Regions from separate parts of the Sinorhizobium garamanticum genome, predicted to be linked through region 2. Evidence: predicted binding sites of a transcription regulator. Region 2 holds the regulator's gene; the other holds the start of a gene.
What was found. Region 2 encodes LexA, which represses DNA repair genes until DNA is damaged. Its sites were predicted from a motif close to TGTTCNNNNTGTGTTCNG; they were not measured.

Region 1 (4,100 bases), 910 kb from region 2:
CGCCGGCCTGTTCTTCCCGCCCGCGAGCCTGCTTCAACTTGCATCAAGAGTCTCCCGCGCCGCCGACGCGGCGCGACTGGATTCCTCTGACAAGCACAGGAATGAGGAATTTTATTGCGGTGGCTGAGCGAAGGATGTGGCGGCCAACGTTCGGCCTGATCACACCCTCTCCACAAACCCGTCCAGCACGCGCTTCTGCCCGGCCCGATCGAAATCGATCGTCAGCTTGTTGCCCTCGATCGCGGCGATGTTGCCGTTGCCGAATTTGAGGTGGAAGACGCGGTCGCCGATGTTGAAGCGGGAGGGTTCCGAGGTGGTCGACTTGGCGACCAGTTCGCCCTCGATCATGCGGGTGCGCGGGCCTGACTCGCCGTAGCCGATGCGCTCGACGGCGTGGCCGGAGCGGGTGCCCCAATTGTCGCGGGTCGCCTCCGAGCGGTGCTGCTGGGCGCGCTTCCAGCCGGGGGTCTGGTAGGAGTTTTCGAACGGGTCGGCCTTGTCGAAGCGCGACTGGCCGTAGCCGCCGCGACCGTAGCCGCCGTAGGAGACATCCTGCTCGGCCACTTCCACATGGTCGATCGGCAGTTCGTCGAGGAAGCGCGAAGGCATCGTGGATTGCCAGAGGCCGTGGATGCGGCGGTTCGAGACGAACCAGATATGGCAGCGGCGCTTGGCGCGGGTAATGCCAACATAGGCGAGGCGGCGTTCTTCCTCGAGGCCGGCGCGGCCGCCCTCGTCGAGCGCGCGCTGGTGGGGAAAGAGGCCTTCCTCCCAGCCCGGCAGGAACACCGTGTCGAATTCCAGGCCCTTGGCCGAATGCAGCGTCATGATCGAGACGGCATCCATGTCTTCGTTCTGCTCGGCGTCCATGACGAGCGCGACGTGTTCCAGGAAGCCGCGCATCGACTCGAAGGCCTCCATCGAGCGGATGAGTTCCTTCAGGTTTTCCAGCCGCCCTGGCGCCTCGGCCGATTTGTCGGCCTGCCACATGGCTGTGTAGCCGCTCTCGTCGAGGATCTTTTCGGCAAGTTCGGTATGCGGCGTCGTTTCAAGCAGCGTCTGCCAGCGGCGGAAATCGGTGACGACGTCGAAGAGGGCTTTGCGCGCCTTCGGCTTCAACTCGTCCGTCTCGATGATTTCGGCGGCTGCTGCCAACATCGGAACACCGCGAGCTCGCGCGAACTGAAAGAGGGTGCTGATCGTCGCGTCGCCCAGGCCACGCTTAGGAGTGTTGATAATACGCTCGAAGGCCGGGTCATCCGATGGATTTGTCAGAACGCGCAGATAAGCAACAGCATCGCGGATTTCGAGGCGCTCGTAAAAGCGCGGGCCGCCAATCACGCGATAGTTGAGCCCTAGTGTGATAAAGCGCTCTTCGAACTCACGCATCTGGAACGAGGCGCGCACGAGGATCGCGATGTCGTTCAGGTTGTGCTTCTGCCGTTGAAGCTGCTCGATCTCCTCACCGACGGCGCGGGCTTCCTCTTCCGAATCCCAGGCGGCATGCACGTGTACCTTCTCATCGTCCGGATTGGTGCGTTCGGTGAAGAGGGTCTTGCCGAGGCGGCCTTCGTTGTGGGCGATCAAGTGCGCGGCGGCGCCGAGAATATGCTCGGTCGAGCGGTAATTGCGCTCGAGCTTGATGACCTTGGCGCCGGGGAAATCCTTTTCGAAGCGCAGGATGTTGTCCACTTCCGCGCCGCGCCAGCCATAGATCGACTGATCGTCGTCGCCCACACAACAAATATTGATTTGTTGTGTGGGTTTCTTCGCGCTCACGCTGTCGCCGCTGGCGCGGCTGCGCTCCGCGGGGGCGGACGAAACGTCGTCCGGCCAGCCTTGGCTGGCTCGGGCTTCGCCCGCAGGCGCGGCCCTCGCGACAGTTGTTTTTCCGTGTGGCCGCTGGGCGAGTAGCCGCAGCCACATATATTGCGCGGTGTTGGTGTCCTGGTACTCGTCGACAAGGATGTAGCGGAACTTGTCGTGATAGTCCCGCAGCACGTCCGGATTGGCGCGGAACATCCGGATCGGGTGCAGGAGCAGGTCGCCGAAATCGCAGGCGTTGAGCGTCAGGAGCCGGTTCTGGTAGGCGGCGTAGAGTTCGCGGCCCTTGCCGTTGGCGAAGGCGCGGGCGTCGCCCTCCGGAATCTGCGAGGGGTCGAGGCCCTTGTTCTTCCAGGTGTCGATCATGCCGGCGAACTGCTTGGCTGGCCAGCGCTTGTCGTCGAGCCCTTCGGCCTGGATCAGCTGTTTGATCAGCCGCACGACGTCGTCGGTGTCGAGGATCGTGAAATCCGACCTCAGGCCGACGAGCTCCGCATGGCGGCGCAGGAGCTTGACGCCGATCGAGTGGAAGGTGCCGAGCCACGGCATGCCTTCGACCGCATGGCCGACGAGCACGCCGATGCGCTCCTTCATCTCGCGCGCGGCCTTGTTGGTGAATGTGACGGCGAGGATCTGCGACGGGAAGGCGCGGCCGGTCGAAAGAATATGGGCAATGCGGGTCGTCAGAACACGGGTCTTGCCGGTGCCGGCGCCGGCGAGCACGAGCACCGGTCCTTCGAGGGTCTCGACAGCCTCGGTCTGCTCGGGATTGAGGCCGGAGAGATAATCCGGGCGCTTGGCCTTGTCGCGGGCGGCCATGGCGCGCGCAGCGATACCGCCGCCGGCGGGCGCGGGTTTGCGCGGCGCCGGCTCCTCGTCGAAGAAGGGAATGTCGTCAAAACCTTTGCTCATGCGGCCCAATGTAGTGATTCGGGACCGAAAGGCCAGAAAGGATGTTCTTCTTTTATTCCGGATTCTTCAAGCGCGAAGACAAGCCTGTGGAAAGACAAGGCATTTCGGCCATCAATTTTCGCCCGCCGCATCGAAAGCTGGATCGACCGGAACCTGCAGCGCGGTGGCCAGTTGATTGGTCTTGGCAGCGAGCGAAATGACGCGCAGAAGGTCGGCGTGCTGCGCCTCTGTCATGCCCTTGGCCTTGGCCGATGCCGTGTGGGAGTGGATGCAATAGTTGCAGCCATTGGTGACGGAAACGGCGATGTAGAGCATTTCCTTCACCAGCGGGTCGAGGGCAGAGGGCGTCGCCATGACCGCCTTCACCTCCGCCCAGGTCCGTTCCAGCAGGTCCGCATCGAAGGCGAGCCAGAGCCACATATTGTTGATGAAGTCCGATTTCCGTGTGGCACGGATGTCGTCGAAAACCGCTTTGACGCGCGGGTCGGCTTCCGGATCGGGCGGCGGGACGACTGTGCTCATGCTTTCTCCTTGAGCTCTTACTGAATTTGCGCCATCGGTTCTTAGACGAGCGCGAAAACGCGGGCCGGGCCACCGGTGCCGCCGCGGTGCTTCGGCGCGCCGAGCACCAGGGTCGCGCCCTTGGCCGGCAGTTTGTCGAGATTGGCCGCGGCCTCCAGTCCCCAGCGGCCTTGCGGCAGCCAGGCGTTATGCGTGGCGAAATCGGTCGACATGCCAAAGTCGAGCGAGAGCGTATCGACGGCGATGCCGGCGGCCTGCGTCTCTTCGAGCAGAAACTTGGCGGCCTCGACGTGGAAACCCGGGAAATGGAGCTTGCCCTCGGCATCGGCGTTGCGGAACTTCTCGGTTCCGAGATGGCCGGCCCAGCCGGAGAGCATGGCGACACAGGCGTTTTCGGGGATGTCGCCATTGGTGCCGATCCATGCCTTGATGTCGTCCGGCGTTACTTGCGCGTCGGCGTTGCCTGTCGCCTTCTCGCGGATATCGACGACGCAGAGCGGCACGACGAGCTTCTCGACCGGCAGCTCGGCGACCGACATGCCGTCGGCGGAGAAATGCAGCGGGGCGTCGACATGCGTGCCCGTGTGTTCGTTCACCCGAAGTTCGAACAGGTTGAGCTTGTCTTTCGCATAGCTGAACTTTTGCTCGCGGAAGAATTGCTGCTGGCCGAAGTAGGTCGGGAACTCCTCGGAGAGTTCATGGGTGAGGTCTGTAACGCTGGTATGGCCGGCGGCGAGCGTCGGCGGCGCTATTCCCATGCCGGCGGCGGCAATGCCGGCTGTGCCAACCGCAGCCGCTCGGAAAAAGCCGCGCCGCGACAGCATTCGCTGCTTTACCGATTC
Region 2 (4,100 bases):
CGTTTGCTGCGGACAGTTTGTCTCGCGGCGGGCGCTTCTGTCATGTCCGCACCGCTGGTGAATGCAAGCGACGCGCTTCCGCCCGAGCTGGAGAAGCTGAAAACAGCGCTTGAGAAATATAAGGACCCCGTTGCCGCGGTGCGTGACGGCTATTTCTCGACATTGGGATGCGTCACGTATGCGACGGGCACGATGGGGGTGCACTTTCTGAATCCGGCGCTGATCGGTCCGAAGCCCGATCCAATGAAGCCGACATTGCTGTTGTATGAGCCAAATGGCGACAAGCTGGAGCTCGTTGCTGTCGAATGGCTGATCCCGCTCGCCACGGGCGTCAAGCCGAATCCCGAGCTCTTCGGGCATCCCTTCGACGGCCCCATGGAGGGGCATGAACCGCTTCTGCCGGCGCAGCTCCACCATTACGACCTGCATGCGTGGATCTTCAAGCCGAACCCTCTCGGCCTGTTCCACCCGGTGAACCCGGACGTCAAGTGCCCTGAAGGACCTTATACTCTCCTGGAAGAGCCGCCGAAGATGTTGCCTCATCCAGCTTCGAGCAACTAGGGGTCATCGGGCACAGTCAGCCTCGGGGGAGTCGTCGAATCCCGCCATACGCCTCCGCGCCGCCCTGAGGCGGGCGCGGAGGCGAGGTGCGGGCTTTATAACGTTGGCGGCGCGGGCCTTTCGTTTCGTGGCGCGGCTGTTTGCGCTTCGAGAACCCCGGTCGCGTCAACCGCCATTGCGATAACGCGATATGCCCAAGGGCCCGCCTGGACGTTTCCTAAAAGGTGGCCGATCCAAGGATAAAAGCGTGCAGCGATTCAAAATGCTACAGCGTCGTTCGCGCGTCTGATAAGACGCGCGCGGCGCTGTAGTAAAGCGACCGTTTCCCGTTCGCACCCTCTGAAAAAACGCGTAGACTGTTCCCACCGGCAGATTTGCCCCAAAGAGGAGATCGGCCATGAACCCTTTCAATAACTTCCGAGATTATCCTATCCTTCCCGGTGAAGTCGCGATCCTGGAGGGCGTGCTGCACAAGGCGCTCGAAGAACGCAACCTGACGATGGGGAGCGATGAGGCTGAGGAAGTCGCCCAAAGGATCATCAAGCTTTACCAGACCGGCGTCAGGGATCCGGAGCAGATCTGGCAGATGATCCGCACGATCTAGCGAGCAATTGAAGACACACTGCGCCGCGCGTCCAATCGGACGCGCAAAGGTCGCTGTAGCACTTTGAATTGCTGCATGATTTTGTCCTTAAATCGATTCCGATTTAAGGAATCATGCAGTAACTCAGTCGCAGATTGCGGACACTTTGTTCTCGGGGAATGATGCGCGAACGCGGTCGCCACGGCTGATGCCGATCGAGGGATGCGTGCGAACAAGCAGGTTTTGATCGCCATCGATGCCGATCGTGTATTCCCCGACCTCTACCAGGAAGACCTTGCCCTGGATGAGGCCGCTGACGCTGTTCGGCGCCGCATCACTCACAATACCATTGAACGGCTGGAGCCCAATGTTCCCCGGCCGGATGACGAAGGAGATCTGATGGCCTGCAGTCATGCTCGATGACCGCGCCGATCAGCCTGACGGAGACATAAGACCGGCCAGAAAGGCGCGATCCTGCCCCTTCCGTGGCTCGCGACGCGGCGGTCGGCGGAGCGACCGAGGGCCTCCCTCGAGAAATTCGCGATGGCGAGAGAAATTCACGGAATTTTAGGTACTTGCGGAACACATATGGAACAGATAGTGTCTGTTCTTGATTTGTTTCGCGATTCTGGAGTGACGCGCCATGCTAACCCGCAAGCAACAGGAATTGCTTCTGTTCATTCACGAGCGAATGAAGGAATCCGGGGTGCCGCCGTCCTTCGACGAGATGAAAGACGCACTGGACCTCGCTTCCAAGTCGGGCATCCATCGGTTGATTACCGCACTTGAAGAGCGCGGCTTCATTCGACGCCTTCCCAACCGGGCGCGCGCGCTCGAAGTCATCAAGCTGCCTGAGGCCTATATGGCGAGCCCGCAGCCTCGGCGTGGCTTCTCGCCAAGTGTCATAGAAGGCAGCCTGGGCAAGCCACCTGTAGCGCCCGCCGCCACGACGAAATCGGCGCCACCGAGCGACACTGCAATGATTTCGGTGCCGGTCATGGGACGAATTGCGGCCGGTGTCCCGATTTCCGCGATCCAGAACAACACGCACGATATTTCCATCCCGGCCGACATGATCGGCAGCGGCGAACACTACGCGCTCGAAATCAAGGGCGACTCGATGATCGAAGCGGGTATCTTCGATGGCGATACCGTGATCATTCGGAATACAAACACGGCGAATCCCGGCGACATCGTCGTTGCACTAGTCGATGACGAAGAGGCAACGCTCAAACGATTCCGCAGAAAGGGCGCCTCCATTGCGCTCGAAGCGGCCAACCCTGCCTATGAAACGCGGATATTCGGACCGGACCGCGTCAAGATCCAAGGCAAGCTCGTCGGCCTTATTCGCCGCTATCACTAGTTTGGCGGTCTGAGCGGAAATTCGAGCCTGGTTTGCGGGAGCCAGTGCGCATTTAGCCGTGCTGCTCGAACAGGATATTGTTTCTTTCAGAGCTGCAGACGTGACCTGCCGGCTTCCCACGAAAGGTCTTATCCACGGCGCCGCGCGTCTTATCAGACGCGCAACGGATGCTATAGCAGTGTAAATTCCCGCATATCCTCATCCCCAATCGGCTACGATTTAGGGAAACATGCAGTAGAACGAGGGAAGCCTTGGAATAGAAGAAAAAGCCGGCCCTGCTCTTCGGCATAGACCGGCGAGTCTACAAACCGCGCTTCAAAGTAAAAGCTCATTGTAAATGATATCAGTGGAGTTTAAGGGCGCCGCCCACCCCGATCCATGGACCTTAGTCCTACCCGACATTGGCAAAGGTCTTAGGATTCTTGTGCGCTGCGCTTCTCGACATGTTGCTGTGAGCGCACGCTGGCGACATCCATGTCGGCGGTTGGGGCACTGAGGGTACCAGAGCCAGTTCTGGTGTCCCTTCCAACCCGCTTCGGGACCTTCGTTGGGAAGAGTGCGAAACTGGCGAGGTAGAGGCCCACTGCCCAGGTCATTGCCTTGAGCGGAGGCCTAGGCAATTCTCGAAATCTGCTTGAAGCAGAAATGTTAAGCATTTGATTTCTTTTGGAGGCCTCGCCCGGAATTGAACCGGGGTACAAGGATTTGCAGTCCTCTGCGTCACCACTCCGCCACGAGGCCTCTCGCGCTCGATCGATCAAGCGATGGCCGGCGTTTAGAACGAATCTATGAGGAGCGCAAGGGGGAAGCTTTCGAAAAAGGTGGAACGCTCGTAGTCATTCGCCGTTCTCCCCAGCGATCCCCAACTGCAATCCAGCCCGGAATTTTTTCGATTCTAACGGCAGCTTTGCGTGCCTACGGTGCCATCAGCGAGCTCGTGCGACCCTGCGCCGACAAACATCGCAGCACGGCAGTCGATTCGTCGGCCTCCCTCGCTCCCTCAGGCATCGGCTTCTGCCGCCTCGCGCGCCCCGCTCAGGACTTGCCGGAGGAATTTTGCTGGCCGCGCCAACGCGCCCACCAAATCGCCAACTTGCGGCGGCGGCGGCGGATCGCCGGTATGTCGTGAGAAAGCACAAGCAACCCCAGAGGAATCATCCAGAAACCGAGCACCGGCAGAAAACCTAAGACGCCGCCCACGATGAGAAGCGTACCAACCAGGATTCGCAGTACCGGCGAGTCCGGCAAGTTAATGCGCCATTTCCCGAGCACGATCTGGCGTGTCTGCGGATCGATGCCGAAATGCCGTTCTTTCCTGCCGTTCGTCATTATTCCTCTTTCATGCTCCACCCCACAATTGGGGCCTTCTCCACAGCCTCGCAACCGACGTTGTCAATTTTTTTTGAAAAAGCGCTTGGCAAATCGAAAAAGCATTTGTATTAGCAGCCTCACTTCTGCGGTGCAGATGATCCCTGGTAGCTCAGCGGTAGAGCACTCGACTGTTAATCGATAGGTCGCCGGTTCGAATCCGGCCCGGGGAGCCAGTTTCAAAAGAGCCATTCGCGGTAAACGCCCGAATGGCTCTTTTTGTTT

Region 1: the regulator LexA is predicted to act here: its motif matches at 2,779-2,796, upstream of PZN02_RS12700 (ATP-dependent helicase).

What each region holds. Positions count from the first base shown of each region.
Region 1 covers NZ_CP120373.1:2,738,844-2,742,943, forward strand. The annotation lists gene PZN02_RS12700 (ATP-dependent helicase) at 160-2,736, opposite strand; gene PZN02_RS12705 (carboxymuconolactone decarboxylase family protein) at 2,848-3,258, opposite strand; gene PZN02_RS12710 (cyclase family protein) at 3,300-4,100, opposite strand, start outside.
Region 2 covers NZ_CP120373.1:3,651,699-3,655,798, forward strand. The annotation lists gene PZN02_RS17165 (hypothetical protein) at 43-561, shown strand; gene PZN02_RS17170 (hypothetical protein) at 959-1,165, shown strand; gene PZN02_RS17175 (TOBE domain-containing protein) at 1,289-1,558, opposite strand; gene lexA (transcriptional repressor LexA) at 1,788-2,507, shown strand; tRNA gene PZN02_RS17185 (tRNA-Cys) at 3,175-3,248, opposite strand; gene PZN02_RS17190 (hypothetical protein) at 3,543-3,836, opposite strand; tRNA gene PZN02_RS17195 (tRNA-Asn) at 3,977-4,051, shown strand.